2 regions of the Streptomyces sp. NPDC058872 genome follow, and region 1 is predicted to be linked to the other one. Evidence: riboswitches for the same ligand, from Rfam matches in the RefSeq annotation. Region 1 holds a riboswitch; the other holds the start of a gene.
The links. A riboswitch is a leader RNA that binds a small molecule or an ion and turns the genes downstream of it on or off. The one in region 1 is predicted to bind glycine.
Positions count from the first base shown of each region.

Region 1 (15,211 bases):
CGGACGGGCTCGTCGTCATCGAGCCCGGGACCGAGAAGGAGCTCCTCGGGCCGCGGTCGGCACGCATCCTGCCCGGGGTCGGTCCGGCCACCGGGGAGCACCTTCGGCGTGCCGGGATGGCCACCGTCTCCGACCTCGCGGAAGCGGGTGAGGACGAGCTCGTGCGGCTGCTGGGGAGGGCGCACGGCGCCTCGCTGTACCGGATGGCCCAGGGGCACGACGAACGGCCCGTGGTGGCCGAGCGGGACGCCAAGTCGGTGTCCGTCGAGGACACCTTCGACGTGGACCTCCACGACCGGGTGCGGATCCGGACCGAGGTCGAGCGGCTTGCGGAGCGCTGCGTGGGGCGGCTTCGGTCCTCGGGGCACTCGGGACGGACCATCGTCCTGAAGGTGCGGCGCTACGACTTCTCGACGCTCACCCGGTCCGAGACGCTGCGGGGGCCGACGGATGACCCCGGCGTGGTGCGGGAGGCCGCCGGACGGCTGCTCGAAGCCGTGGACACGACGGGGGGTGTGCGCTTGCTGGGGGTGGGGGTGAGCGGGCTCGCCGACTACACGCAGGAGGACCTGTTCGCCCAGGCGGAGGCCGAGGCGGGTGCCGGCGCGGAGCCCGGTGGAGGGGAGGGCGTCGGGGAAGGTCCCGGTGCGGAGGAACCGGGGACCGCGGGAGGCCCCGGTGCGACCGTCGAGGAAGCGGCCGGGCCCGGGGCCGCGGGGACCGTGGAGAGGCACTGGTCGCCCGGACACGACGTGCGGCACGCGGTGTACGGGGCCGGCTGGGTCCAGGGGAGCGGGCTCGGCAGGGTCACGGTGCGGTTCGAGGAGCCGTGGTCCGCGCCGGGCAGGGTGCGGACGTTCTCCGTGGACGACCCTGAGCTGGTGCCCGCGGAGCCCGTGCCGCTGGTGCCGGGGGGCGCGGTGCCGTGATGCGGGGGAGGGCGGACCCGACGGCGGTCGGTTGTGCGCCCCGCGGCGGCAGCAACCCCGCGGATGCCGCCGCGGGACGCGGTCTCAGGAGCCGTCCTGGCCCGCCAGGCGGCCGAAGTCCTTGTCCGGGGCGTCCGTGGGCGGGGGCGGCAGGGCGAGGCCGTAGTGGCGGTAGAGCTGGAGTTCCTGCTGGGGGGAGAGGTGGCGGCCCACCCCGAAGTCCGGGGCGTCCTTGATGAGGGCCCGCTCGTACGGGACGTGGAGGCCGTCGTCGAGAAGGTCGCTCGGTTCCAGGGGGACGAAGGCGTCCCGGCCGAACAGGCCCGTGCGGACCGCGGCCCACTCCGGAATCCCGGTCGCGTCGTCCAGGTACACCTCGTCCACGGTTCCGATCTTGTGCCCACTGCGGTCGAACGCCTTGCGGCCTATCAGGCTGCGCGGATCGATATCGGTCTGCACGGTCCCTCCAACTGGTCGCAACTGCCCTACACCTACGAAAAGGCACATCTGGGATGTCGGCCACTTGAGCGATGGGAGTCGCAACCTCGCTGGTAGGCTGGTTGTGGCTGCCGACCCCGTGCGGGAGAGTCCCCCGGAAAAACCTTCCGGTGGGCGCCGAAGGAGCAAATCCTCCCCGGAATCTCTCAGGCCCCTGTACCGCGCGGACGAGGTCACTCTGGAAAGCAGGGCGGATGTCCGACGGCATTCCGCTCTCACCGACGGTGAAAGCCGGCGTGCCGCGAGGCGTGCCGGTGAAGCTCTCAGGTTGAGATGACAGAGGGGGAGGCCGTCCGGGTACCCGCGCCGTGGTGCCCCTCGCAGGTCGTGACGACCAGGAGGCCTCCGTACATGACCGCCAACCGCATTCCGCTCTCCGAGCTCGAACAGGGCATCCCGTTCGAGCAGCGGCACATCGGGCCCGACGCCGAAGCCCAGGCCAAGATGCTCGCCCAGGTCGGTTACGGCTCGCTCGACGAGCTCACGGCCGCCGCGGTGCCGGACGTGATCAAGAACGCCGAGGCGCTGGGCCTGCCGGGCGCGCGCACCGAGGCCGAGGTCCTCGCCGAGCTCCGCTCGCTCGCCGACCGCAACCAGGTCCTCGCCCCGATGATCGGCCTCGGTTACTACGGGACCTTCACCCCGCCGGTCATCCTCCGGAACGTGATGGAGAACCCGGCCTGGTACACCGCCTACACGCCCTACCAGCCCGAGATCTCACAGGGCCGCCTCGAGGCGCTGCTCAACTTCCAGACCGTGGTCGCCGACCTGACCGGTCTGCCGACCTCCGGTGCCTCCCTCCTCGACGAGGGCACCGCCGCAGCCGAGGCCATGGCGCTCTCCCGGCGCGTCGGGAAGGTCAAGAACGGGGTCTTCCTCGTCGATGCCGACGCCCTGCCGCAGACCATCGCCGTCATCGAGACCCGTGCCGAGCCGACCGGCGTCGAGGTCGTCGTCGCCGACCTGAGCGGGGGCATTCCCGCCGAGGTCGCCGAGCGCGGCGTCTTCGGCGTGCTGCTCCAGTACCCGGGCGCCTCCGGTGCCGTCCGCGACATCAAGCCGCTCGTCGACGCCGCCCACGAGCTCGGTGCGATCGTCACGGTCGCCGCCGACCTGCTGGCTCTGACGCTGCTCACCCCGCCCGGCGAGCTGGGTGCCGACATCGCCGTCGGCACGACCCAGCGGTTCGGCGTGCCGATGGGCTTCGGCGGCCCGCACGCCGGCTACATGGCCGTCCAGGACAAGCACGCCCGCTCCCTGCCCGGCCGTCTGGTGGGCGTCTCCGTCGACGCCGACGGCAATCGCGCCTACCGGCTGGCCCTGCAGACCCGCGAGCAGCACATCCGCCGCGAGAAGGCCACCAGCAACATCTGCACGGCCCAGGTGCTGCTCGCCGTCATGGCCGGCATGTACGCGGTCTACCACGGTCCCGACGGCCTGAAGCAGATCGCGCAGCGCACCCACCGGTACGCCGCGATCCTCGCCGCGGGCCTCACCGCCGGTGGCGTCGAGGTCGTGCACGGCTCCTTCTTCGACACCCTTGCGGTCCGCGTGCCCGGCAAGGCCGACGAGGTCGTCGCCGCCGCCCGCGAGGCCGGGGTGAACCTCCACCGCGCCGATGCCGACCTGGTGTACGTCTCCTGCGACGAGACCACCGGACGCGAGCAGATCGCGGCCGTCTGGGGCGCCTTCGGCGTGACCGCCGACGTCGAGGCCCTGGACGCCGTCGTCGAGGACTCCGTTCCCGCCGGTCTGCTGCGCTCCGACGCGTACCTGACCCACCCGGTCTTCCACGCGCACCGCTCCGAGACCTCGATGCTGCGCTACCTGCGCAAGCTCGCGGACCGCGACTACGCGCTCGACCGCGGCATGATCCCGCTCGGCTCCTGCACCATGAAGCTGAACGCGACGACCGAGATGGAGCCGGTCACCTGGCCCGAGTTCGGTCAGATCCACCCCTTCGCACCGGTCGAGCAGGCGCAGGGCTACCTCACGCTCATCACCGAGCTGGAGGAGCGCCTCGCCGAGGTCACCGGATACGACAAGGTGTCGATCCAGCCCAACGCCGGTTCCCAGGGCGAGCTCGCCGGTCTGCTGGCCGTCCGTGCCTACCACCGTGCCAACGGGGACGAGCAGCGCACCGTCTGCCTCATCCCGTCCTCCGCGCACGGCACCAACGCCGCCTCCGCCGTGATGGCCGGCATGAAGGTCGTCGTCGTCAAGACCGCCGACGACGGTGAGGTCGACGTCGAGGACCTCCGCGCCAAGATCGCCCAGTACCGCGACGAGCTGTCCGTGCTGATGATCACCTACCCGTCCACGCACGGAGTGTTCGAGGAGCACGTCGCCGACATCTGCGCCGAGGTCCACGAGGCCGGCGGTCAGGTGTACGTCGACGGCGCCAACCTCAACGCACTGGTCGGTCTGGCCAAGCCGGGCAAGTTCGGCGGAGACGTCTCCCACCTGAACCTGCACAAGACCTTCTGCATCCCGCACGGCGGCGGTGGCCCCGGTGTCGGCCCGGTCGGCGTGCGCGCCCACCTCGCGCCGTACCTGCCGAACCACCCGCTCCAGCCCACCGCGGGCCCGGAGACCGGTGTCGGCCCGATCTCGGCCGCCCCGTGGGGCTCCGCCGGCATCCTTCCGATCTCCTGGTCGTACGTGCGGCTGATGGGCGGCGAAGGCCTCAAGCGCGCCACCCAGGTCGCCGTGCTCGCGGCGAACTACATCGCCAAGCGCCTGGAGCCGCACTACCCGGTGCTCTACACCGGTCCGGCCGGTCTGGTCGCCCACGAGTGCATCGTGGACCTGCGTCCGCTCTCCAAGGCGACCGGCGTCACCGTCGACGACATCGCCAAGCGCCTCATCGACTACGGCTTCCATGCGCCGACGATGTCCTTCCCGGTGGCCGGCACCCTGATGATCGAGCCGACGGAGTCCGAGGACCTGGCCGAGCTCGATCGTTTCTGCGACACGATGATCGCGATCCGGAGCGAGATCGAGAAGGTCGCCTCCGGCGAGTGGCCCGGCGAGGACAACCCGCTGCACAACGCCCCGCACACCGCGGCTGCACTGGGCGGCGAGTGGAACCACCCGTACACGCGCGAGGAGGCGGTCTTCCCCGCCGGCGTCTCGGTCGCGGACAAGTACTGGCCGCCGGTGCGCCGCATCGACGGTGCCTTCGGCGACCGGAACCTGGTCTGCTCCTGCCCGCCGCTGGACGAGTACGACAACTGATCACGATGCGAGGGCCGGCCCGGAGGTTTTTCTCCGGGCCGGCCCTCGGCGTTCGCTTCCCGCCCGTCCCCTCCGGGCGCTTTCAGGCGGCCGTCGTCACCTGCCCCGCCGTCAGCGGCCGGTGCGGGGCGATGATCTGTCCGTCCGGCAGCAGCTCGCCGGTGTCCTCGAACAGGAGGACGCCGTTGCACAGCAGGCTCCAGCCCTGTTCCGGGTGGTGCGCCGTCAGTCGGGCCGCCTCGCGGTCAGCTGAGTCGGCGGTGGGACAGGCAGGCTGGTGCTGGCACATGGGTGGGTTCTTTCGCTGCGTCGTGGTGGATGTCCTGCGGCTCTGCGCGCTCATGGCCGCCCCCGTCGGTAGGTTGCTTCCGGTCACAGTGTTGCCCCACGGACGCGCTTCCGCAGGTATTTCACGTCAGCTCGTCCTCTGCGGAGAAGACGCATCACCCGCAGGGGCGGTTCAGGCCAACTACAGGGTCCCTTCGGATGGTTCGGGGTGGTCCCAGCGGGCTAGTCCGTCCGGGAGGAATGTTCGGACAGGGTGTTCGGGCGGCGCGCCCGGACGTCAGTGCGCCCCGTGGCCCGGCCGGGTCACGGGGCGGCGGCGCGGGGCGCCGGGCTCAGGCGGGCGCCCCCGAGCCCAGGAGCGGCGGCGGCGCGAGGCGCGTGCTCAGGACGAGCAGGAGCTCGGCGAACCGGTAGGACTGGTGGGCCACGATGCCCGGTGGTGCGGGTGCCAGGGGCACCATCAGATCGGTTGCCGCCGGGGCGTCCTCCGTCGCCTCCGCCTCCGGGCCGGGCTGCAACCACAGCGTCAGCATGTAGAGCTCCGGAACGGAGAGCAGGCGCGGCCGGTAGGCGACGGGCAGCGACTGGGCCTGGAGCAGGGCCCGCTCCATGGAGGGGACGTACGGTCCTTCGAAGAAGTGCGAGAACGACCAGCCGTCCGGGGTGAGCATGGTGTCCGCGGCGGCGATGGCCCGGTCCCCGTCGCTGATGAGGAAGCGCCAGCCGGTGAGTTGGGCCCGGGGGGCGAGCCCCGGTGTCCCGGTGACGCCGAGGACGTGCACGGGCAGGGGGTGTTGGGGGCTCAGCGGTCCCTGTGCGGCGCGCAGGGCGGGAGTCCGCGGCTCGCGGACGGCGGTCGGCGAACCGAGGGCCGCGAGGACGCTACGCAGGGCCGGCGCGGGGGCCGGGGAAGGTCGAAGCATGGTGGGACGCCTCTCACTCAGGAGACACGGTGAAGCGTGGGCAGGTACGACGGCGCTGTCGACGGCGGGGCCAGAGAGGGGCCATGGGGCCATGGCCGGGCGCCAACACTCTGCCTCGTCCGCGGAGTTTATACGACAAGTGTTCACAGAGTGTTTCCGCTAGGTGCCGCGGATACTCCTGGCAAGGTGTCATCCGGTCGAAAAGAAAGGGAGTTGCAAGGGAATCCAGAAGGTGGCGTCACTCCGACCTGCGGATTTTTCCTCGCGGGGGACGGCCGGATTTTGCTTCGCCGCCTCAGGGGAATGTGCCAAGAGAATATGTCGGACGTTCCCTGCCCTGGGAATGTGCCAGTCGAGCGCTTCATCCAGCCTATCCTCCGACAGGCCGGTCCCGCAGGCGTTGTGGATCAGTCGGGTGGGCATCATCGTCCGAGACGCGCGGCCGTCGTGGCGGCTGCCCACTCGGGGAGGGACGCTTCGATGGGGGAGAAGGTCGTGGCCGACGGGTTCGGTCCGTCGGATCGGCAGCAGTACCGGAGGAAACTCCAGCAGTGCCTCGCGGGACTCGCGCGTCTGCTGGCGGAGAAGCGGTTCGATCGGCCGCGCAATCTCATGGGCGTGGAGATCGAACTCAATCTCGCCGGTGCCGACGGGCTGCCCCGCATGTTGAACGGGCCGGTTCTCGAAAAGATCGCCAGCGCTGATTTCCAGACGGAACTCGGAATGTTCAACCTGGAAGTCAACATCGCGCCCCACCAGCTCGGCGGGCGGGTTTTCGACCGGCTGGCGGAGGAGATCGGAACCGGCATCGGATACGCCGACCGCAAAGCCGCGGAACTCGATGCCGGGGTCGTCATGATCGGCATTCTGCCCACGCTCGCACAGTCCGACCTGGTTCCCGCGAACCTGTCGGCCAACGACCGCTACACGCTGCTCAACGACCAGATCCTCGCCGCCCGCGGCGAGGACTTCACCCTCGACATCCACGGCGTCGAACGACTGCTGTGCACGACGGAGTCGATCGTGCCCGAGGCGGCCTGCACCTCGGTGCAGTTGCACCTCCAGGTGACCCCCACCCGGTTCGCCGCCGTGTGGAACGCGGCGCAGGCCGTGTCGGGCGTCCAGATAGCGCTCGGCGCCAACGCCCCCTTCGTCTTCGGCCGCGAGCTGTGGCGCGAGTCCAGGCCGCCGCTCTTCCAGCAGGCCACCGACACCCGTCCGCCCGAGCTGCAATCGCAGGGCGTACGACCGCGGACCTGGTTCGGGGAGCGCTGGGTGGACTCGGTGTACGACCTCTTCGAGGAGAACGTCCGCTACTTCCCGGCGCTGCTGCCCCTCTGCGACGAGGAGGACCCGCTGCTCGTGCTCGACCGGGGAGGGGTGCCGCGCCTCCAGGAACTGGTCCTGCACAACGGCACCGTCTACCGCTGGAACAGGCCGGTGTACGGCTGGGTCGACGGGGTCCCGCACCTGCGCGTCGAGAACCGGGTGCTGCCTGCCGGCCCCACCGTCACCGACGTGATCGCCAACGCCGCCTTCTACTACGGCCTCGTCCGCTCGCTCGCCGAGGACTCCCGGCCCGTCTGGAAGCGGATGGCCTTCCAGGATGCCGAGGCCAACTTCGACGCCGCCTGCCGCCACGGCATCGAGGCGGAGCTGCGCTGGCCCCGTGCGGGACGCGCGGGCGGCGTCGCGAGCCTGCCGGCCGTCCGGCTCGTCCTCGACGAGCTGCTGCCGCTGGCGGCGGCGGGCCTCGACTCCTGGCACGTGGAGCCGGCGGACCGGGACTTCTACCTCGGCGTCATCGAGCAACGTTGTCTGCGGCGGGTGAACGGGGCCTCCTGGCAGGCCGACACCTTCCACCGCGCCCTGGACGCGGGCCTCGACCGCGAGGCGGCGCTCGCGGCGATGACCCGGCGCTACCGGGAGCTGATGCTCACGGGCGAGCCGGTGCACACCTGGCCGGTGGGGATCGACTGACCCCGTTCCGGATCGGGCCCCGCCCCGGGCATCCCCGCCCGGCGATGGGTGATCATGTCAAGGTGGTCCCGGACGTGGGGCCACCGGAACGGCGTGTGCCCGCGACGGGGAAGTGGAGACAGGTGTGGTGTCGGAGAAGGAACTGAGGGATGCCGCCCCGCCCCCCGACGGCCTGCCGCGCGGTGTGCTGCGCTCCGAGATGCTCATCGTGCTCGCGCTCTCGTTGGGAGCGAGCGCGGTGTCCTCGCTCATCAGCTTCATCGGCTCGCTGACCAAACCGGGCTCGCTGAAGGAGCAGGCGGCGACGCTGAACGGCTCGTACGCGCCGGGGCGACCCTGGCTCGACCTGTCCTGGCAACTCTTCGGCATCGCCACGGCGCTCGTCCCGGTGGTGCTCGTCGCCCATCTGCTGCTGCGGGAGGGCGCAGGGCTGCGGGCCATCGGCTTCGACCGGACCCGGCCGTGGTTCGACCTCGGACGGGGTGCACTGGTCGCGGCGGGCATCGGGAGCGCGGGCCTCGCCTTCTACCTGGCGGCACGGGCGTCCGGGTTCAACCTGACGGTGGTGCCGGAGTCCCTGCCCGACGTGTGGTGGAAGTACCCGGTGCTCATCCTCTCGGCGGTGCAGAACGCCGTCCTGGAGGAGGTCATCGTCGTCGGCTACCTGCTGCGCAGGCTGGGCCAGTTGGGGTGGTCGCCGATGGCCGCGCTGGTGGCGAGCTCGGTGTTGCGCGGCTCGTACCACCTCTACCAGGGGATCGGCGGCTTCCTCGGCAACGTGGTCATGGGCGTGGTCTTCGTGCTGCTGTACCGCAGGTGGGGACGGGTCGGGCCGCTGGTCGTGGCGCACGCGCTGCTCGACATCGTGGCCTTCGTGGGATACGGCCTGCTGGCCGGGAAGGTGGATTGGCTGCCGACCGCGTGACGGGGACGGGGCTGCGGCCGAGCCGTGCGCCCCGTCCCCGAGGGCCCTCCCGGTCAGGCGTTCAGCTCGCCCTCGATGACGGTGACGGCATGGCCGTTCAGCAGGGTGCGCTCACCGCGCAGACGGGTGCGGACGCGGCCCGTGCGGGCTCCGCCCTGGAAGCCGGTGAGGTCCTCCCGGCCGAACCTGGCCGACCAGTACGGGGCGAGGGCGGTGTGGGCGCTGCCCGTCACCGGGTCCTCGTCGATGCCTACGGCGGGGAAGAAACCGCGCGATACGAAGTCGTACCCGCTGTCCGGACGTTCGGCGGCGGCGGTGGCGATGACCCCGCGCGAGGAGAGGCCCTTGAGGGCGGCGAGGTCAGGAGCGAGCGAGCGGACGGCCGCCTCGTCACGCAGCTCGACGAGCAGGTCGCCGATGTGGGCGGCCGTGTCGTGGACGGCGAGGACTTCGGCGCCGAGCGCCTTCTCCAAGCCCTCGGGGACGGGCACCGGAGCGAGCGAAGAGGTGGGGAAGTCCATGGTGATCGTGCCGTCGGCCTCGGCCGTGGTGATCAGCACGCCACAGCGGGCCGTGAAGCGGACGCTGCCGCTCGCGGTTCCGGTGGAGTGCAGGACGTGGGCGGTGGCCAGGGTGGCGTGGCCGCACATGTCGACCTCGGTGGTGGGCGTGAACCAGCGCAGGGCCCAGTCGGCCCCACCGCCGCCGGGCAGCGGGTGGGCGAAGGCCGTCTCGGAGAGGTTGACCTCGGCGGCGACCTTCTGGAGCCAGGCGTCGTCCGGGAAGGAGTCGAGGAGCAGGACGCCGGCCGGGTTGCCGGAGAAGGGCTGGTCGGTGAAGGCGTCAACGATTCGGATGCGCATGCCGTGACCGTACCGGGCACGGAAAAAGGCGGACCAAGGCCAATCGCCGAGAACTGGACCGCTTCGTCCCGGCCGTCAGGGCGGGGAGGAAGCCCCCGGCGGCGCTCCCGGCCGGGTCACAGGGGCGTCAGCACCATGAGGACCTCGTCGCGGTGGTCCTCGGCGGACAGCCGCAGGGCCCTGGGCCAGCGACCGGCCTCGCGCCAGCCGAGCCGGCCGTAGAACGCTTCGAGTCCGCTGCCACCGCGTGCCGCCAGCCTCAACTGCTCCAAGCCCATCTCGTCGCGGGCGATCTCCCGGGCGCGCCGCACCAGGCCCGCACCGATGCCGCGGCCGCGGACTCCGAGGCGGGTCTGGACGTGGTGCAGGGTGCCCCAGTGGGCGACCAGCGGATCAGGGTCGCGGCGGAGGCACAGCCAACCCGCCAGGGCGCCGTCGACGGTGGCGACGAGGAGACGGCAGCGCACCGGGTCGAGTCCCGTGACGATCCGGTCGACCGCGGCGGCGACCGCGGCGGGATCCACCGGTGGGAAGGGGAAACCGGCGGCTCCACCTGCGTCGCTCACCTCGGTCCAGCAGTCGGCGAGGCCCGTCAGGAGTCCGACGGGCACCGATGCGGGGGCGGTGAACTGGGTGAAGAGCGGCAGGGCCTCGGCTGTCATGGCCAAGAGTGTCGCAGGCCCGGGGTGCGGGGCGGTTCGTGGACGGAGGGGGCGGTCAGGAGAGCGCGAAGGAGAGTTGGGTACCCAACTCCTCGAAGCCCAGTGCGGCGGCGACCCGTCGTGAGGCAGGGGAACGGGCGCGCCACTGTGGCAGCAGCTCCGCGGAGAGGGCCTCGGCGACGACGGCCGAGGCGGCCGTCCGGGCGAGGCCACGGCCGCGCGAGCCCGGGGCCGTCAGCACGCTGATGTGGGCCGTTCGGCACGGCCAGGTCCGATGGCCGGCTGCGGCCACCACCCGGCCGCGCTCGCGGACCACGAAGGCGGACGAGGTGATCTCGCCCAGTGAGGCCTCCGCGGAGTCGCTCCGGCCGGCTTCCTCCTCCAGGAGCCTGAGTGCGGGGTGGTCGGCCGGCAGCCGCTCCACGGCCGAGGACGCGTCGACGGCCGGCCGGAACCCCTCCGGGGAGGCGTACGCCAGGGTGGCGGGTCCGAGGATCCCGGTCACGGGGAGCACCGCGCTCACGGAGGCGGGGTCCGTGAGGGCCGCCGCGGGGAGGTCCGACAGGGCGGTGCGTACCGCCGCGGCCGTGCGCTCGCTCGGCACGGTCACGACGGCCGAGCCTCCGAGCGCGACCACGCCGCCCCAGCCGGGTGGGCACAGCCCCGCATCCGGGGAAACGATCACGCGCACGGTGTGGGGCACGAAAGCCCCTGGTGCGTGGGCCAGTTCCTCCCACAGCTCCTGGGCCCTGCCCAGGAGCGAATGCGTCGGCACGGCGTCGATCCCGTCAGCTGGAGCGGCCTCGTTCGCGCGCACGGAGGTACGCCTCCAGCGCCGCGGCCCCGGTCAACATCGCCCGCCCGCGGGCCGAGAGCCGATCCTGCCAGTCGTCGAGCGCGGCTGCCAGCGGTTTCAGGCCGCCTGCCGACCGCACTTGGGCGATCAGCGGAGCAATCTGTTCCAACAGGTATCCGCCCCGACGGAGTTGGTGGGTCAGTCGGGCGTCCCGTACGGCTGCCCCGTCGTACACGCGGTAGCCGGTCTTCGGATCGCGGTGCGGGAGCACCAGGCCGGCCCGCTCCCAGGCGCGCAGCGTCGCCGGGCGGACGCCGAGCCTTCCGGCCAGCGGCCCGATGAACGTGCCGCCGGGCCCGGACGTCGCGCCCCGTGGGGGGCCGGCGGAGGGCTGCACGTCACGGAGGGCGCCCGTCACGGCCCGAAGGGTCTGCCGGTCGTCCAGGAGTTGGGCGTGGCCCTCGTCGACGAGGCGGAGTGCCTCGTCGGTCGCGCCCCGGTTCACCGCCTGCATGATCGCCGTCGTCGCCCGGTGGCCGTGCCCCGGCAGGAGGGCGAGGAACGTCCGCAGGGCGCACGCGTGCAGCGGGGTGTAGGTGCGGTAGCCGCTGGAGGTGCGGTCGGCGGCCGGAAGGATGCCGGCCTCCTCGTAATTCCTGACCGCCTGCGTCGACAGGCCGTGCTCACGCGCCAGATCGACCGGTCTCAGCTTCTCGCTGCTTTGAGGTTTTCTTCCCATGGAGCCGAAGATAGCGAAGGAAAGCGCGGAAAAGTTTCAACCGATTGTTCAGCGATAGCGTTGAGGGAATGACGACCGACATCAAGGACGCCGTTCATGCCGTGGGGGCTGCCGCCGTCATGCGGCTGTTCCCCGCCAAGCCCCGGCTCCTCGCCCTGGGGGAGCCCACCCACGGCGAGGACTCCCTGCTCGACCTCCGCAACGACCTCTTCCGGCAACTCGTCGAGGAGCAGGGCTACCGGACGATCGCGATCGAGACCGACTGCCTGCGGGGGCTGCTCGTGGAGGACCACATCACCTCCGGCACGGGCACCCTCGACGAGGTCGTGGAACACGGGTTCAGTCACGGCTGGGGCGCCTCCGGAGCCAATCGGGAACTGGTGCGTTGGATGCGTGCCCACAACGAGGGCCGGCCCGCCTCCGAGCACATCCACTTCGCCGGTTTCGACGGCCCGCTGGAGATCAGCGGCGCCGAGAGTCCCCGGCAGGCCCTCACCGCACTCCACGCCTATCTGGCGGCCCGGGTGGACGAGGACCTGCTCCCCTGCGGTGCGGAGGTCCTCGACGCCCTGATCGGCGCCGACGGGCGGTGGACCGACCCCGCCGTGATGCACGATCCCGCCCGGTCGGTGGGCCGGACCGTCGGGGCCCGTGAATTGCGCTTGCTCGCAGACGAGTTGGTGGGGCTCCTCGACGATCAGGCGCCCCATCTGATCGCCGTCGACTCCCGGAACGGCTTGGAGCGGGCGCGTCTGTACGGGCGTGCCGCGCTCGGCCTGCTGCACTACCACCACGGGATGGCCGAGGCCTCGCCGACCCGTCTGGCCCGGCTGGTCGCCGTGCGGGACCGGATGATGGCCCAGAACCTCCTTGCGATCGCCGCCCGCGGTCCGGCCTTCGTCTACGCCCATCACGCCCACCTCCAGCGGGCGAAGAGTTCGATGCGGATGGGCGGTGCGCCGCTGGAGTGGTGGAGCGCGGGAGCGCGGGCGAGTGCCGAACTGGGCGAGGAATACGCCTTCGTGGCCATGGCCCTGGGGACGATCCGGCACCAGGGGGTGGGCGTGCCGCCGCCGGACAGCGTCGAGGGGCGCTTGTACGCGCTGCCGGACGACCGCTGCCTGGTCGACGCCCGCCGGTTGGCGACCCTCCTCGCCGATGCACCGCCCGTTCCCCGGGCGTCCCCCTGGTTCGGCTACGCGCCACTGGACCCGGAGCACCTGGAGGTGACGGACGGCCTCGTGTTCGTGAAGGACGTCGTGCGACGGGGCTGACGCGGCGGGGCCGGCTCGCGGATGTTCCTCTCCCGAGGTGCGGGCAACCCTTGCGTGCGGACCCGAGGCGTGCGACCCGTGCACAAAGGTTGCGCCCCTCCCGGAGGTGCGAGGGCCCGCATGGTCGTGAGTCTTGTTCGATGAACAGTTCCGATATATCGTTGAAGCATCGCGATGGTTCGTCGATGAGTATCTGGTGAAAGGAGCGTTGCGATGCGTTCACATGGACACGAGTACGGAAACGGGCACGGCCGTGGAGGCTGCGGCCCCGGACCCCGGGGGGACTTCGAGGGGCGGCGCGCCGCGTTCGGGCCGTTCGGGCCCGGGTTCGGCGGCGGGCCCTTCGGCGGCGGCCGGGGTCGCGGCGGCGGTCGGGGTCGTGCGCGGCGCGGCGACGTGCGCGCTTCGATCCTGGCCCTCCTCAAGGACCGTCCGATGCACGGGTACGAGATGATCCGGGAGATCGGCGAGCGCAGTGACGGGGCCTGGAAGCCCAGTCCTGGTTCGGTCTACCCGACCCTCCAGATGCTGGAGGACGAAGGGCTGATCATCAGCGCGAGCGAAGGCGGCAAGAAGCTGTTCACGCTCACCGAATCCGGGCGGGCCGAGGCCGATCAGGGGCCCGAGGCGCCGTGGGAAGAGGCCGGGCGGGGGGTCGACTGGGAAGCCGTCAATGAGATCCGGCAGGCCGGCTTCGGTCTGATGGAGGCGTTCGGGCAGGTGTGGAAGACCGGGAGCACCGAGCAGCGGCAGAAGGCGGTCGCCGTGATCAACGAGGCCCGCAAGAAGCTGTACCTGATCCTGGCCGACGAGGGCTGAGGCGTGGAGGTCCGTCGGGGTCCGTGGCGTTCGCCGCGGGCCCCGACGCCGTTTCCGGTGCCCTCCCCGGCGCCCCGGTTCAGTCCACCAGGGCGGCCAGCTTGCGCAGGGACTCGCTCAGCGCCGCCGTTGCCGAGTCCCGCAGTTTGCCCGCCATCAGGGAGACGGCCGCGCCGGTGAACTCCCCGTCGATCCGCACCGCCGTCGTGCCGCCCTCCGCCGCCAGGGCGTAGCGCGTGGCGACGGTGACCCCCATCGGGCCCTTCCCCCTGATCGCGAACGCGCGCTCGGTCTCCAACTCCTCGATCGTCCAGAGCACTTCGGCGGGAAAGCCCATCAGCTTCATGTTCTCCGTGAAGGTGGCGCCCGCCTCCAGGGCGGTCGGACCGCCTCCCGGGAAGTCGGTGTGGGTGGCGTTCCAGTCCCCGTACGAGGGGAAGTCCATGAGCCGTGCCCAGACCTTCCCGACCGGTGCCCCGATCCGTGCCTCCGCAGTGACTTCGGCCATGAGACCACCCCTTCGCGCGTGCCCACTGGGTTCCGGTGTCGCGGAACGTAGCGGGCGGGGCGCGAACATTCAATGGTGACGAACCGTCAGTCCGGTGGTCGCGGGGTCCGTCCCGTCGCCGAACCACCAGATCTCTGCCGCGTCGAAGCTGTCCGAGGCGCGGGGCGCGCCGTCCTCCTCGTGGCAGTGGAACGCCGCCCAGAACAGATCGGCCGGCAGTGCTTCCCGGGGCGCGTACACCCGGTACACGTACTGCCGGCCGTCGCGTGCGGGCAGTGCCACCATCCAGAACACGACAGGAGGACGAGCGGAGGCGGAGCCGTGGTTGCAGCGGGGGCGTGAGGCAAGGCGGCGCGCGCCCCTCGGGGGCTACGCGCGCGATCTCATCCGCAAGGAGGAGGAGCCGTGCGTCCGTGCCCACCCCCCGTGGGACGCGGAGATGCTCCTCCCCGGTGATGTTCCTGCTGCCCGGGCCTGATGGAGTGGGAGGGTGCACCATCCCGTTCCGCGCCCCCAGCCACTCCCGTCCTCCGTCGCCCCGCGCGCGGAGCTCGCCCCCCTCCTGACGCCGACGCTCGCGGCGGTCGTTTCGGGTGCGCGGCGCCGGGCGCTCCGTGACGGCGACCGCCAGGTCGACACGGCCCACCTCCTGCACGCGCTGGTCGAGTCCGACCCCGGGGCCAGGGCCACGCTCGAAGGGGACGGCAGGCTCCCGCGCGTGCTCGGCTACCTCGTCCAGCGGTCCATCGGGTACGGGTTGCGCTGGCAGG
Region 1 is NZ_JBHYMK010000020.1:9,594-24,804, forward strand. Features, by position in the region: gene ACFW22_RS15250 (DNA polymerase IV) at 1-929, shown strand, start outside; gene ACFW22_RS15255 (PRC-barrel domain-containing protein) at 1,014-1,388, opposite strand; glycine riboswitch at 1,500-1,599, shown strand; gene gcvP (aminomethyl-transferring glycine dehydrogenase) at 1,779-4,664, shown strand; gene ACFW22_RS15265 (DUF5999 family protein) at 4,747-4,953, opposite strand; gene ACFW22_RS15270 (hypothetical protein) at 5,285-5,875, opposite strand; gene ACFW22_RS15275 (glutamate--cysteine ligase) at 6,356-7,855, shown strand; gene ACFW22_RS15280 (CPBP family intramembrane glutamic endopeptidase) at 8,055-8,780, shown strand; gene ACFW22_RS15285 (PhzF family phenazine biosynthesis protein) at 8,834-9,643, opposite strand; gene ACFW22_RS15290 (GNAT family N-acetyltransferase) at 9,760-10,305, opposite strand; gene ACFW22_RS15295 (GNAT family N-acetyltransferase) at 10,361-11,122, opposite strand; gene ACFW22_RS15300 (TioE family transcriptional regulator) at 11,094-11,840, opposite strand; gene ACFW22_RS15305 (erythromycin esterase family protein) at 11,909-13,114, shown strand; gene ACFW22_RS15310 (PadR family transcriptional regulator) at 13,328-13,933, shown strand; gene ACFW22_RS15315 (SRPBCC family protein) at 14,013-14,441, opposite strand; gene ACFW22_RS15320 (hypothetical protein) at 14,511-14,735, opposite strand; gene ACFW22_RS15325 (Clp protease N-terminal domain-containing protein) at 14,932-15,211, shown strand, end outside.

Region 2 (15,211 bases), on a different contig from region 1:
ATGCGCTCGACCTCGGTGCCGTCCTCGGCGTACTGGAAGAGCGAGGCCTGCCCGGTGGAGAGGGTGCGACCGGTGCGGACGGTCTGGGTCCTGATCACCGCGGGTCCGGGCACGGAGGGCGTGAGGTAGTGCGCCGAGATCGTGAACGGGTCGGGGTGCGGGAGGTGGTCGCCGAGGGCGCGGCCGAGCAGGGCGAGGAGGTAGCCGCCGTTGACGGCTTGGATGATCGTCCAGCCGGCGGAGAGGTCGGCGTCGTAGACGCCCGGTTCCCGGAGGGTGACGGCGGTGTCGCGGTCGAACTCGCTCGATGCGGCGAGGGCCGCGGCGGGGCTCGTCTCGGTGCTCGTGCTCATGCCGCCGACGGTACAGCAGGAAACTACTGAGCGGTAGCTTTTTCGACGTCCTCCTCGCGGGCGGCGGAGCGACGGTTCCAGGCGCGCGGGGCGCGCCAGTGGTAGCGCATCGCGAGGAGGCGGAGCGCGAAGGCGGTGAGCACGGCGGTGCCGCTGGTGAAGGCGTTGAGCACGTCGAAGCGGATGCAGAGCACGACCATCGTCGCGCCCACGATCGCCGGCACGGCGTACAGGTCGCGGTCCCAGCGCAGCAGCGACGGGACCTCGTTCGCCAGCACGTCCCGCAGGACACCGCCGCCGACGGCCGTCGCCAGGCCGAGCGCGGCGGAGGACGTGAGGCCGAGGCCGTACTCGTACGCCTTCGTCGTGCCGGTCACGCAGAAGAGTCCCAGCCCCGCGGCGTCGAAGACGTTGACGGCGGTCTGGGTGCGCTCGACCTCCGGGTGGAGGAAGAAGACCAGGACCGCCGCGATCAGCGGCATCAGGAAGTAGCCGAGGTCCGTGAAGGCGGCGGGGGGCACGGCGCCGATGATCAGGTCGCGGAAGAGGCCGCCGCCGAGGGCGGTGACCTCCGCGAGGACGGCGATGCCGAAGACGTCGAAGTTCTTGCGGACGGCGAGGAGGGCGCCCGAGATGGCGAAGACGAAGATGCCGACGAGGTCGAGGGCGTGTTGTACCGAGGGGGTGAACAGTTCGTGGAGCACCGCCCCATTGTCCCGTTGCTTCCCGGTGGGCCCTCCCGCGGTCCCACCGGTGCCGGCCCGCGGGAGGGGCACCGGCGGGGAGGGGCCCGCCGCGGGAGGGGCGGGGCGGGGCCGGGGAGGCGGGCGCCGGGAGGAGGGCGGGCACTCCTTCCTCCCCCGTGCGGGGAAGCAGCGGGGCCCCGATCGCCTTCCGGCGTCGGGGCCCCGCGGGCGGTCTCGTCAGGCCTTCGGCGCGTCGCCCTCGGCATCGGCCCCGGCGGGCTCGGCATCGGCCCCGGCGGGCTCGGCACCGGTGGGCCCGGTCTCCGAAGCCGCCTGCGCCGGCTCCTCGGCGGACGCCGACTCCCCCGGCTTCTTCGTGAGGGCGATGTCCACCGGTCGGCGGGCCTCCGGAATCGTCACGCCCTCCTGGTCCTCCGGGTGGTGGCAGGCCACGCGCTGCCCCGGACGGAGCTCCAGGAGCGCGGGCTCCTGGGTCCGGCACAGGTCCGTCGCCTTCCAGCAACGGGTGTGGAAGCGGCAGCCCGGCGGCGGGGCGATCGGGGACGGCACGTCGCCCTTGAGCAGGATGCGCTCGCTCTTCGCTCCCCGGCGGCGCGGGTCCGGGATCGGCACCGCGGACATCAGGGCCCGGGTGTACGGGTGCAGGGGCGCCTCGTACAGGGACTTGCGGTCCGCCAGCTCCACGATCTTGCCCAGGTACATCACCGCGATGCGGTCCGAGACGTGCCGGACGACCGACAGGTCGTGGGCGATGAACACATAGGTGAGGCCCAGCTCGTCCTGGAGGTCGTCCAGGAGGTTGACGACCTGCGCCTGGATGGAGACGTCGAGGGCGGAGACCGGCTCGTCCGCGACGACGAGCTTCGGCTTGAGGGCGAGCGCGCGGGCGATGCCGATGCGCTGGCGCTGGCCGCCGGAGAACTCGTGCGGGTAGCGGTTGTAGTGCTCCGGGTTCAGTCCCACCAGGCCGAGGAGGCGCTGGACCTCCTTCTTCACGCCGCCCTCGGGCTCGACGCCCTGGAGCCGGAAGGGGGCCGAGACGATCGAGCCGACCGTGTGGCGCGGGTTCAGCGAGCCGTACGGGTCCTGGAAGATCATCTGGACGTCCCGGCGCAGCGGACGCATCTGCGCCACCCCGAGGTGGGAGATGTCCGTGCCCTGGAACTCGATGCTGCCGCCGGTCGGTTCGAGGAGACGGGTGATCAGCCGTCCCATCGTGGACTTGCCGCAGCCGGACTCGCCGACGACGCCGAGGGTCTCACCGGGGTAGACCTCGAAGTCGAGCCCGTCGACCGCCTTGACCGCGCCGGACTGACGCTGGAGCAGGCCCTTCCGGATGGGGAAGTGCTTCTGCAGGCCGCTGACCTTGAGCAGGGGCTCGGTGCTCTTGTTGTCGCTCACAGCTTCGGCGCAATCTCTTCGGTCCAGATGCGGGTGCGCTCCTCCTGCGACATGTGGCAGGCCGAGTAGTGGCCGCTGCCGATCTCCAGCAGTTCGGGGCGCACGGTCCGGGTGATGCCGCCCTTCGGCACGTCCGCGTAGGGGCAGCGCGGGTTGAAGGCACAGCCGCTGGGGACGTTGATGAGGCTGGGCGGGTTGCCCTTGACGGGGATCAGGCGCTCGGTCTGCTCCCGGTCGATGCGGGGCATGGAGCCGAGCAGGCCCCAGGTGTAGGGGTGCTGCGGCTCGTAGAAGACGTCCTCGGCGGAGCCCCGCTCCACGCACCGGCCGCCGTACATCACCAGGATGTCGTCGGCGATCTCGGCGACCACGCCGAGGTCGTGGGTGATGATGATGACCGCGGAGCCGAACTCCTTCTGCAGGTCCCGGATCAGATCGAGGATCTGGGCCTGGACCGTCACGTCGAGCGCGGTGGTCGGTTCGTCGGCGATGAGCAGCTCGGGGTTGTTGACCAGTGCCATGGCGATCATCGCGCGCTGGCGCATGCCGCCGGAGAACTCGTGCGGGTAGTTGTCGAACCGCTTGGCCGGCTCCGGGATGCCCACCCGGTCGAGCAGTTCGACGGCCCGCTTGCGGGCGGTCTTCTTGTCGACGTCGTGGTGGACCCGGTAGGCCTCCACGATCTGGTGCCCCACCGTGTAGTAGGGGTGCATCGCGGACAGCGGGTCCTGGAAGATCATCGCCATCTCGCGGCCGCGCATCCGGCGCACGGTGTCCGCGTCGGCGGAGAGCAGCTCGCGTCCGTTGAGCCAGATCTCGCCGGAGATCCGGGCCTTCTGCCGGCCGTACTGGCCGACCGTGTGGAGGCCCATGACGCCGAGCGAGGTGACCGACTTGCCGGAGCCGGACTCGCCCACGATGCCGAGGGTCTTGCCCTTCTCCAGCTGGAAGCTGATGCCGTCCACCGACTTCACCAGACCGTCGTCGGTCGGGAAGTGGATCTTCAGGTCGCGCACGTCCAGGAAGGCGTCGGACGGGGCGTCCTGCGACACGGCCCGTTCCACCGCGCGGCTCTCGGCCGGGGAGGTCTCGTCGAGCGCCGCGCCGGTCTTCGACAGCTTGTCCGTCATGCGAGCCTCACTCGGGGGTCGATCACCGCGTACAGCAGGTCCACCAGGAGGTTGGCGATGACCACGCAGGCGGCCGTGATGAGCGTGACCGCGAGGATCACCGGGAGGTCGCGGTCGCTGACCGCCTTGAAGGCGGCGTTGCCGAGCCCGGAGAGGTTGAACGCGGTCTCGGTCAGGACCGCGCCGCCGACGAGGGCGCCCAGGTCCATGCCGAAGATGGTCAGGATGGGGGTCATGGTGGAGCGCATGGCGTGCTTGCCGAGCACCACCGGCTCGGTGAGGCCCTTGGCGCGGGCCGTGCGGATGTAGTCCTCGCCGAGCACCTCCAGCATGGTGGCGCGGGTGAGCCGGGCGTACATCGCCGCGTACAGGAAGGCCAGGGTCACCCAGGGGAGCAGGAGGCCCATGAACCACTCGCCCGCGGACTCGGAGATCGGCACGTACTTGGCGTCGAGCCAGCCGAGCTGGGTGCGGAAGAGGAACATCGACAGCATGGCCGTGAAGTAGATGGGGAGCGAGACGCCGGCCAGGGCGGTGACCATCGCGGCCCGGTCGACGAGCGTGCCCCGCTTGAGCGCGGAGACGACGCCGGTGGAGACGCCGATCACCAGCCAGACGACGGCCGCGCCGAGGACCATGGAGAGGGTGACCGGGATCCGGTCGACCAGCATCGCCCAGACGTCCTGCTCGGTCTTGAAGGAGTAGCCGAAGCACGGGGCCGCACAGTGGATGGTTTCGCCGCCGCCCGTGTAGTCACGGCCGACGAAGATGCCGGAGACGAAGTGCCAGAACTGCACCAGGATCGGCTCGTCCAGGCCCAGCTTCTGCCGGACGCCCTCGATGGAGGCAGGATCCGCCTGCTTGCCGACGAACATCGCGGCAGGGTCGCTGCCGGTCAGCTTGGGAATGAGGAAGAAGATGCTGAGCGTCACGAACGTGACGACGAGCAGCATCACCGCGACGGCGATCAACCGTCGGATTATGTATGCAAGCATGCGGTCGGCCGGGCGGGGGCCGGAGCGTCCTCTCGGACGTCCCGGCCCCCGCGCACGGCCATCACCTGCCCTTCGGACCTGGCGGCGGGTGGTGCGCCGGTGAAGCGGGTCGGATTACTTGACGACGCCGAGCGACGCGTAGTCGTAGCGGCCGTTGTAGGCGTCGGCCGTGTAGACGTTGGTCAGTCGCGAACCGCGCCAGATGATGTTCTTCTCGTGGGTGAAGGGCAGGTAGACCGCGGCCTCCGAGACCTTCGTGTTGATCTGCTTGTAGAGCTCGCCGGCCTTGTTCGGGTCGGTCTCCTTGAGGGCCTGGTCGAACAGGCCGTTGATGGCCGGGTCGTTCAGCTCGGAGAAGTTGTTGTTGCCGGACTGGAGGATGAAGCGGCCGTCGACGAGCGGCTGCAGGAAGCCCTGGCCGGTCGGGAAGTCGGCGCCCCAGCCCATGATGATGATGCCGTAGCCCTTCTCCTTGACCGTCTTCGGCGAACCGATGATGCCGGAGGTCTGGGCGCCGTCGAACTGGTCGATCTGGGCGTCGATGCCGACGGCCTTCAGGGCCTGCTGCATCGACTCGGCGGTGGCGATCTCGACCGGCTTGTTGTTGCGGACCGCGATCGTGGTCTTGAAGCCGTCCGGCTTGCCGCACTTCTTCAGCGCGTCCTTGGCCTTGGCCAGGTCCGGGGCGCCGCTGAGCTTGCCGTACGGGTCGTCCTTCGGGTCCGCGCCCTTGATCGCCGGCGGCAGCATGTTGGAGGCGATGTCGCCACCGGCCTGCGGGCCGCCGCGGGCGGTCTGCAGGGACTTGGTGTCGGCCGCGTAGATCATGGCCTTGCGGCACTCGATGTTGGGCGTGACCGTCTGCGGGAAGACCGCGTAGCGGATGAAGCCGGTCTGCGGGTTGTCGACGTTGCCCTTGTACTGCTGGAGCACCTTCTGGCGGGCCGCGCTGCCGACGCCGGTGGCGTTGATGTCGAGGTCGTACTCGCCCTCGATCAGGCGGTTGTCCATGTCGTCGGCGTTCGTGGTGAACGTGACGCTGACCTTGTCCGGCAGGGCCTTGCGGACGGTGTCCGTCTTGGCGTCCCACTTGTCGTTGCGGACGAGGAGGATGGACTTGTTGGGGGTGTACTCCTGCCACTTGTACGGGCCGGAGGAGAAGGGCTTCAGGCCGTACTTGGCACCGGTGTCCTTGTCGGCGCGGACCGGGGAGGCGGAGGGCATGGCCAGCATCTGCAGGAAGTCGCCGTTGGCGACCGGCAGCTTGAAGACGATGGTCTTGTCGTCCGGGGTCTCGATCGCCTTCAGGCCCAGCTTGTCGGCGCTGGTGTCCTTGTACGGGCCGGAGTACTCGCCCTTGGGGTCGAGGACCTGCTGGAGGTAGATCGGGCCGCCGGAGATGACGTCCTGGGCCCAGATGCGCTCGATGCCGTACTTGACGTCCTTGGAGGTGATCGGCTTGCCGTCCTCCCAGGCCACTCCGTCCTTCAGGGTGAAGGTGTAGGTGAGGCCGTCCTCCGAGACCGTGCCGGTGTCGGTGGCGAGGTCCGAGACCAGCTCGGTGGAGGCGGCGCCCGGCTCGGCCTTGAAGGTGACCAGCTGGCGGGCGTAGTAGCGGGAGAAGTCCCACATGAAGCCGTAGTAACCGCGCTGCGGGTCCCACGAGTCGGCCTCCTGCGAGCCGATGAACTTCAGCTCGCCGCCCTTCTTGTCCGAGGCGTTGAGGACCTTGTTCACCCCGCCGTTGAAGGCGAGGTCGCCGCCCTTGCCCGTGTCGTCGCCGCCCTTGCCACCGCCACAGGCGGTCGTGACGACCATGGTGGCCGCGGCGAGCAGCGCACCCGCGGCAATTCTGCGCTGAGAGCTCTTGAGCATGGGTCCAGCAACCTCCGGGTTAGTGGCGGGCCTTGGAGTGAATCCGCCGTTTTGGGGATGAGCCTCCTGTCGCCAGCGGCAGGGGCGGGTCTTGCGTGTCGTCGGCGAACGTCAGCGGGAGCCCTTCGGGTCGAACGCGTCGCGCACGCCGTCGCCGAAGAGGTTGAACGCCAGGACGGTGATGAAGATGGCGAGGCCGGGGATCACCATGAACAGCGGGTCCGACTCGTAGGTGTTCACGGCCTTCGAGAGCATCTGTCCCCACGAGGCGGTGGGCGGCTTGACACCCGCACCGAGGAAGCTGAGCGCCGCTTCGGTGAGGATGTTGGTGGGGATCATCAGGGTCGAGTAGACCGTGATCGGCGCGACCAGGTTGGGCAGCAGCTCGCGCACCAGGATGTAGAAGCGGCCGGCCCCCAGGCTCTGGGCGGCCTCGACGTACTCGCGGTTGCGCAGGCTGAGCGTCTGGGCCCGGACGATGCGTCCGATGTAGGGCCAGCCGAAGAAGCCGATCACCAGGACCAGGGCGGCGATGCGGACGCCCGAACCGTCCAGGCCGAGCAGCTCGTTGGGGAGCACCGAGACCAGGGCGATGGTGAAGAGCAGCTGCGGGAAGGCCAGCATCACGTCCATGATGCGGCTGAGGACCGCGTCGATCCAACCGCCGAAGAAGCCGGCGACGATGCCGAGGAGCGTGCCGAGGAAGACCGCGAAGAGGGCGGCGAGGAAGGCCACGAGCAGCGAGATCCGTGCGCCGTAGACGATCCGGCTGAAGACGTCGCGGCCGTTGACGGGCTCGACGCCGAACAGGAAGTCGGCGTTGATGCCGCCCCAGGAACCGACCGGGGTGCCGAACAGCGGGTCGATCTGGTCCTCGTGGAACTCGTCCGGCGGGTGGCCCAGCAGGGCGACGATCACCGGCGCGAAGACCGCGACGAAGATGAGGAAGACGACGACGCACGCGCCCGCGAGGGCCAACTTGTCGCGCTTGAGCCGGTTCCAGGCGATCCTGAGGGGCGAGCGTCCTTCGATCGTCTTGCCGGGAGTACCGGAGTTGCCCGGAGTGCCGGGAGCGTCGGGCGCGCCGTCGACGGTGGCGGTCGCCTCGCCCGCACTCGCCTCGTGCAGTGGTGCCGTCATCGTGGTGAGGACCCCTCTCGGCCGCCGGTAGCCGGCCCTTGCCCGCCGCGGATAGCGGCTCGGTGGAACAACCCTGCAGGGCACCGGCCCGAAAGCGGCCGAACGCCCGGTGTTCCGGGGAGTCTTCAATGTGCTCGCGATCACCCGCCAGACCTGACGGGGAATGTTTGCTCAAACGTGATGCGGTGCTGCGACTTCCGTTATCCGGACGTCGTGACCACGTGAGCGGACCAACCGGGGCTCTCTTCCGCGGAATCGGACATGTCGCTCAACCAGTGCCGTGAGCTGACCAATGGGGGTGAACGAAGGCCTCCGGAGTGGATTCCGGAGGCCTTCGACCACAAGGGGGCGGGGGTGGCGTCTCAGTATCCGGACGGCGCCGGCGGCGGGTATCCGTACCCCGGGGCGGCGGCCGGTCCGCGCCCGCCGTGCGCCTCGCGGTCGTAGAACGGCCGCGCGTTGGCCCGCAGCCACAGCGCGACCGGGTCGTACGCGTCGGAGAGCGCGACCGTCGAGACGGGCAGGCCCTCGGGCACCGCACCGATCGACTGCCGCATCATCGAACGGACGGTGTCGACGGCCGCCGGGGAGGTGTCGTACAGGTCGAGGCCGATGACCAGGTACGCGGAACCGAGTGCGGGCTGCACCCATCCGCGGCGCAAGGACCGGATGACCGGGGTGCGGTGCGCGTTCTGCGTGAGCAGGGCGTAGAACTGCGGGACCTCCAGGGCGGGCTCGGTGACGCGCAGCGGCCCGGCGGGCATCCGGTCGAGACCGGTGGCGATCCGGCGGAGGTCGGCCCAGGGAATGCCCACGCCGCCGCCCGGGGCATGCGGATTGAGCCAGATGCCCCAGCGGTCCGGATAGAGGGCGCGGGCGATCTCGCGACCGGTGACGCGTTCGTGGGCCCGGTTCCAGCCGGCGACGGCGAACTCCTGGGCGGAGGTGACGCAGGGCGCGTAGCCGTAGCCGTCGACCTCCATGTTCCCGTACTGGGCGTCGGGCGAACCGGGTGCGCCCTGCCAGAGCAGCATCCAGAGCTCGCCGCCCACCAGGGCGTGCAGCAACTGCTCGTACGCGTCGTAGCGTCCGGGTGCCACCTGGCGCAGCATGTGCTCGACCTGTCCGGTCGCAGCGGTGCCTGACGCGCTCACCCTCGGTCCCGCCCCTCTTCCGTCCACCACGTACGTCTGTCCAGCAATCGAGTCAGTTCAGCTTAAACAGGGTCCCGCTCACACACCGGCGCGCTGGTAGAAGGGGCGCACCCGCTCCACCATCCAGTCGCCGACCGGGTCCTGTGCCACGTCCAGCAGGATCAGGTTGACCGGCCAGGCGACCTCGACCCGCCCGAGCGCCCGGCCCAGGGCGTCCAGGGGGGCGGTGCGGTCGGCGCCCTCCCAGTGGGAGAGCTGGACGCCGATGAAGAGGGCCGGTTCGGTGCCCTCGACGCTGGCGAGGGCACGGCGGGCGGTGGCGATGGCGCCGACGGCCTCGAACTCGGCGGAGGCGGCGGCGAGGAAGTCGACCGGGTCGTCCTGCCAATCGGGCTCGAAGAGCCGGACGCGTCCGCCGCTGGCGGGGCCGTCGAGCGGAGTGCGACCGGTGCGGCAGAGCTCGGCGACGGCGGGCGGGGGCAGCGGGACGCCGACGGTGCCGCCGGGGTTCACGGCGATGCCGAGCTGCGGGGGCAGGCCGCGGGCGAAGTCCCGGGCCGGGGCCACGGTGAACGACATGTGGTCCCCCACACAGGCGAGGAACTGTTGCTCGGAGCTGAAGACGGGGACGTAGGCCACACCGTCGATCTCCATCGTGGCGAGATCGAGGTCGCGGCTCTCCGGGCCGCCGCCGTTGGGCAGGGGGACCCAGACCTGGCTGCGCCCCAACACCTCGACCAGTCGGCTGCCGGCCTCCGGATTGCCGAGTGAGGCGGCAAGGACCTCTTCGAGCTCATTGCCCGGCCACGTCACGTCCACGGTCTCGCCCTTCCCCTCTCGCACGGCCTGCCGCACCGGCCGCCGGGCAGCACCCTAACGCCGCCCCGGCACCGTCGTGGCCAAAAGGGAAGGGTACGGGCGTCCCCGGACGTGCGGGACACCACCCGTGCCCCGCCTCGTCGCCGCCCCTCCGTCGGGTCCGCCCCTCCGTCAGGTCCGCCCCTCCGTCAGGTCGTCGCCCGTCAGGCCGCCTCGCGGAAGCCGATCGCACGGAGGGCGTCGGCGGCGTCCCGGTCGAGCAGGGTCGCCGAGGCGCAACCGTGCGGCAGGTTGCCGGACTCGGCGGCCCGCACCAGCCGGCCGACGGCCCGGCGGTGGCGGGCGAAGGCGTACGCGGAGACGCCCCGCCCCCTGGCCCGCTGGCCGGCCTTGGCGGTGTCCGGGGTGACGTCGAGGAGGAGCAGGTGCAGGCCCCGGCCCCGCCGTCGCGCCTCGCGGGCGAGCCAGCCGCGCACCCAGGCCTGGGTGCCGCAGTCGTGGACGACCACCCCGGCGCCGGAGCGCAGGGCGCGGTGCAGTGCCGCGTAGTGCGCGAGCCGGACCAGGGGACGGTAGACGGCGTACGGGAGGATGCGGGGCATCCGGGCCTCCCAGCGCTCACGGGCGTCCTGGGAGTCGATGCCGAGGCCCTCCGCGGCGCGCTTCATCAGGGTGGACTTGCCGCTGCCCGGCAGCCCGGAGACGACCACCAGGTCACCGGGGGCGAAGGTGAGGGCGCGGGGGCCCCGACCGCCGCGTGCGCGCAGGTCCCGCAGGAGCCGGCCGCGACCGCGGCTCCGGGCGCGGGCCCGCTGGGACGGTATGCCGGTGCCCGTGGCGTACGCGCCGGTCTGGTGGATCGTCATGGCCTTCCCCCTCCTCAGGTCTCCGGAGACCTGAGGAGACCCTTGCCCAGGAAGTGTAAAGAAAGAGTAATGGGGCACAAGCGATTTGCCCCGCCGACCCCGCGTGCAATGATGTGCCCGCCAGGCGCGCACAGTCGCCGCACAATCGCATACCGGCCGCTCGAATCCGCGCGGGAGAGTTCCGGACCGCCGAGTGCGTCCGGGCGCCGAAGGAGCAAGACCCTCCCTTGAATCTCTCAGGCCCCGATACCGCGTGGATGAGGCAGATCTGAAAAGCGGGACGCCCTGGCGTCCCCACCCAAGGTGCAAGCCGAGGATGCCCTCGGTGAACCTCTCAGGTTCCATGACAGATGGGGAGGACGTCCTCGCCCGTCATGTTTTCCCCACCGATCACGCCCTTGGGACCCGGGAGCCACCCCATGAGCACTGCCCCCCGTCTGACCGCCCTCGATGCCCTGCATCGTTCGCTGGGCGCGACCATGACCGACTTCGCCGGCTGGGACATGCCGCTGCGCTACGGCAGCGAGCGCGACGAGCACAACGCCGTGCGCACCAAGGCCGGCCTCTTCGACCTCTCCCACATGGGCGAGATCACCGTCACCGGCCCGCAGGCCGTCGACCTGCTGGACTTCGCCCTCGTCGGCAACATCTCCACCGTGGGCAACGGCCGCGCCCGCTACACGATGATCTGCCAGGAGGACGGCGGCATCCTCGACGACCTGATCGTGTACCGCCTCGGCGAGACCGAGTACATGGTCGTCGCGAACGCCTCCAACGCCCAGATCGTCCTGGACGCCCTCGTCGCCCGCTCCGAGGGCTTCGACGCCGAGGTGCGCGACGACCGCGAGGCGTACGCCCTGATCGCGGTCCAGGGCCCGGAGTCCCCCGGCATCCTGAAGTCGCTCACCGACGCCGACCTGGACGGGCTGAAGTACTACGCCGGCCTGCCCGGCACCGTCGCCGGCCTGCCCGCGCTGATCGCCCGCACCGGTTACACCGGCGAGGACGGCTTCGAGCTGTTCCTGAAGCCCGAGCACGCCGAGGCCGTGTGGAAGGCGCTGACCGAGGCGGGCGAGGGCGTCGGCCTGATCCCCTGCGGCCTGTCCTGCCGCGACACGCTCCGCCTGGAGGCGGGCATGCCGCTGTACGGCCACGAGCTGACCACCTCCCTCACCCCCTTCGACGCCGGTCTGGGCCGGGTCGTGAAGTTCGAGAAGCCGGGCGACTTCGTCGGCCGCAAGGCCCTGGAGGCCGCGGCCGAGCGCGCCGAGAGCGCGCCGCCGCGCAAGCTGGTCGGCCTGATCGCCGAGGGCCGCCGGGTCCCGCGCGCCGGGTTCTCGGTCGTCAAGGACGGCGAGGTCATCGGCGAGGTGACCTCGGGCGCCCCGTCCCCGACCCTCGGAAAGCCGATCGCGATCGCCTACGTGGACGCGGCGCACGCCGAGCCCGGCACCCAGGGTGTAGGTGTGGACATCCGCGGCGCCCACGAGCCCTACGAGGTCGTGGCACTGCCGTTCTACAAGCGCCAGAAGTGACGCAGTCGTCCCACCCCGGGTCTCAGCCCGCGAGACCCGCGTACATCAGCACTCCCCAGATCCAGGAGAATCAGGTCATGAGCAACCCCCAGCAGCTGCGCTACACCAAGGAGCACGAGTGGCTGTCGGACGCCGAGGGCGGCGTCGCGACCGTCGGCATCACGGAGTTCGCGGCCAACGCGCTCGGTGACGTCGTCTACGCCCAGCTCCCCGAGGTCGGTCAGACCGTCACCGCGGGCGAGACCTGCGGCGAGCTGGAGTCGACGAAGTCCGTGAGCGACCTCTACTCCCCCGTGAGCGGCGAGGTCGTGGAGGCCAACCAGGACGTGGTGGACGACCCGTCGCTGGTGAACACGGCTCCGTTCGAGGGTGGCTGGCTGTTCAAGGTGCGCGTCGCGGAGACGCCGGACGATCTGCTCTCCGCCGACGAGTACACCGCGTTCTCCGCCGGCTGAGACCGGGCCCGAGACCCCTAGGGATCGATTCATGTCGCTTCTGAACACTCCCCTCCACGAGCTGGACCCGGACGTCGCCGCCGCCGTCGACGCCGAGCTCCGCCGCCAGCAGTCCACCCTCGAAATGATCGCCTCGGAGAACTTCGCTCCGGTCGCCGTCATGGAGGCCCAGGGCTCCGTCCTCACCAACAAGTACGCCGAGGGCTACCCGGGCCGCCGCTACTACGGCGGCTGCGAGCACGTCGACGTGGCCGAGCAGATCGCCATCGACCGGATCAAGGACCTGTTCGGCGCCGAGTACGCCAACGTCCAGCCGCACTCCGGCGCCTCCGCCAACCAGGCCGCCCTGTTCGCGATCGCCCAGCCCGGCGACACGATCCTCGGCCTGGACCTGGCGCACGGCGGCCACCTCACCCACGGCATGCGCCTGAACTTCTCGGGCAAGCAGTTCAACGTGGTGGCGTACCACGTGGACGAGGCCGGTCTGGTCGACATGGCCGAGGTCGAGCGCCTCGCCAAGGAGCACCGCCCCAAGGTGATCATCGCGGGCTGGTCCGCCTACCCGCGCCAGCTGGACTTCGCCGAGTTCCGCCGGATCGCCGACGAGGTCGAGGCCTACCTGTGGGTCGACATGGCCCACTTCGCGGGCCTGGTCGCCGCGGGTCTGCACCCGAACCCCGTCGAGTACGCGGACGTGGTCACCTCCACCACGCACAAGACGCTCGGCGGACCGCGCGGCGGCATCATCCTGGCGAAGAAGGAGTTCGCCAAGAAGCTGAACTCCTCGGTCTTCCCCGGCTTCCAGGGCGGCCCGCTGGAGCACGTGATCGCGGCCAAGGCCGTCTCCTTCAAGGTCGCGGCCTCGGAGGAGTTCAAGGAGCGCCAGCAGCGCACCCTGGACGGCGCCCGGATCATCGCCGAGCGGCTGGTCCAGGACGACGTCAAGCAGCACGGCGTCTCCGTCCTGTCCGGCGGCACCGACGTGCACCTGCTCCTGGTCGACCTGCGCGACAGCGAGCTGGACGGCCAGCAGGCCGAGGACCGCCTCCACGAGGTCGGCATCACGGTCAACCGGAACGCCGTTCCGAACGACCCGCGCCCGCCGATGGTCACCTCCGGCCTGCGCATCGGCACGCCGGCCCTGGCGACCCGCGGCTTCGGTGCCGAGGACTTCGCCGAGGTCGCCGACATCATCGCCGAGACCCTGAAGCCCGGCTTCGACGCCGAGGCACTGAAGGCCCGGGTGACCGCCCTCGCGGACAAGCACCCGCTGTACCCCGGCCTGAAGTAATTTCGTACCCTTTTGTTCCAGGGTTCGTCCGTACGAAAAATCCGGGGCACCGCGCACACTGGACAGTGGGCGCGGTGCCCCGGCCCTTTCCCTCCCCTTCCTGCTCGTTCTGCGCCACCCCGGCAGACAACGGCGTCTAGCCCCCCACAAGGAGTCCTCCCGTGGCCATCTCGGTCTTCGACCTGTTCTCGATCGGCATCGGCCCGTCGAGCTCCCACACGGTGGGCCCCATGCGCGCGGCCCGGATGTTCGCCCGCCGGCTGAAGAACGAGGGCCTGCTCGCCCACACCGCGGCGATACGGGCGGAGCTGTACGGCTCGCTCGGCGCCACCGGGCACGGACACGGCACCCCGAAGGCCGTCCTCCTCGGCCTGGAGGGCAACTCGCCCCGCACCGTCGACGTGGAGACCGCCGACGACGAGTTCGAACGGATCAAGGCGAGCGGCCGGATCAACCTGCTCGGCGCGCACGAGATCCCCTTCGACTTCGACGCGGACCTGATCCTCCACCGGCGCAAGGCACTGCCCTACCACGCCAACGGCATGACCGTCTTCGCGTACGACGCCGCGGGCGGCCTCGTCCTGGAGAAGACCTACTACTCCGTCGGCGGCGGCTTCGTCGTCGACGAGGACGCGGTCGCCGGCGAGAACCCGATCATCCCGGACGACACCGTCCTGAAGTACCCCTTCCGCACCGGCGACGAGCTGCTCCGCCTCACCAAGGACACCGGCCTGTCGATCTCCTCCCTGATGCTGGAGAACGAGAAGGCCTGGCGCACCGAGGAGGAGATCCGCACCGGCCTCCTGGAGATCTGGCGCGTCATGCAGTCCTGCGTCTCGCGCGGCATGTCCCGGGAAGGCATCCTGCCCGGCGGCCTGAAGGTCCGCCGCCGCGCCGCGACCTCCGCCCGCAAGCTGCGCTCGGAGGGGGACCCGGCCGCGCACGCCATGGAGTGGATCACCCTCTACGCGATGGCCGTGAACGAGGAGAACGCGGCGGGCGGCCGGGTGGTCACCGCCCCGACCAACGGCGCGGCCGGCATCATCCCCGCCGTCCTGCACTACTACATGAACTTCGGATGCGGCGGAGCCTCTCCGGAGGAGAAGGAGGACGGCGTGGTCCGCTTCCTCCTGGCGGCCGGCGCGGTCGGCATGCTCTTCAAGGAGAACGCCTCGATCTCCGGCGCCGAGGTCGGCTGCCAGGGCGAGGTCGGCTCGGCCTGCTCGATGGCGGCCGGTGCGCTCGCCGAGGTCCTCGGCGGCTCCCCGGAGCAGGTGGAGAACGCGGCCGAGATCGGCATGGAGCACAACCTGGGCCTGACCTGCGACCCGGTCGGCGGCCTGGTCCAGATCCCCTGCATCGAGCGGAACGGCATGGCGGCGGTCAAGGCCGTCACCGCGGCGAAGATGTCGATGCGCGGCGACGGCAGCCACCTGGTCTCCCTCGACAAGGTCATCAAGACCATGAAGGAGACGGGCGCCGACATGAGC
Region 2 is NZ_JBHYMK010000003.1:125,298-140,508, reverse strand. Features, by position in the region: gene ACFW22_RS02795 (thioesterase family protein) at 1-353, opposite strand, end outside; gene ACFW22_RS02790 (trimeric intracellular cation channel family protein) at 377-1,057, opposite strand; gene ACFW22_RS02785 (ABC transporter ATP-binding protein) at 1,277-2,461, opposite strand; gene ACFW22_RS02780 (ABC transporter ATP-binding protein) at 2,458-3,591, opposite strand; gene ACFW22_RS02775 (ABC transporter permease) at 3,588-4,586, opposite strand; gene ACFW22_RS02770 (ABC transporter substrate-binding protein) at 4,701-6,461, opposite strand; gene ACFW22_RS02765 (ABC transporter permease) at 6,573-7,601, opposite strand; gene ACFW22_RS02760 (enhanced serine sensitivity protein SseB C-terminal domain-containing protein) at 7,964-8,755, opposite strand; gene ACFW22_RS02755 (enhanced serine sensitivity protein SseB) at 8,834-9,574, opposite strand; gene ACFW22_RS02750 (AAA family ATPase) at 9,778-10,440, opposite strand; glycine riboswitch at 10,602-10,702, shown strand; gene gcvT (glycine cleavage system aminomethyltransferase GcvT) at 10,860-11,975, shown strand; gene gcvH (glycine cleavage system protein GcvH) at 12,053-12,430, shown strand; gene glyA (serine hydroxymethyltransferase) at 12,462-13,721, shown strand; gene ACFW22_RS02730 (L-serine ammonia-lyase) at 13,883-15,211, shown strand, end outside.
Region 2: it holds a riboswitch for glycine, as region 1 does, so the genes downstream of both, gcvT (glycine cleavage system aminomethyltransferase GcvT) here and gcvP (aminomethyl-transferring glycine dehydrogenase) in region 1, are expected to answer to the same signal.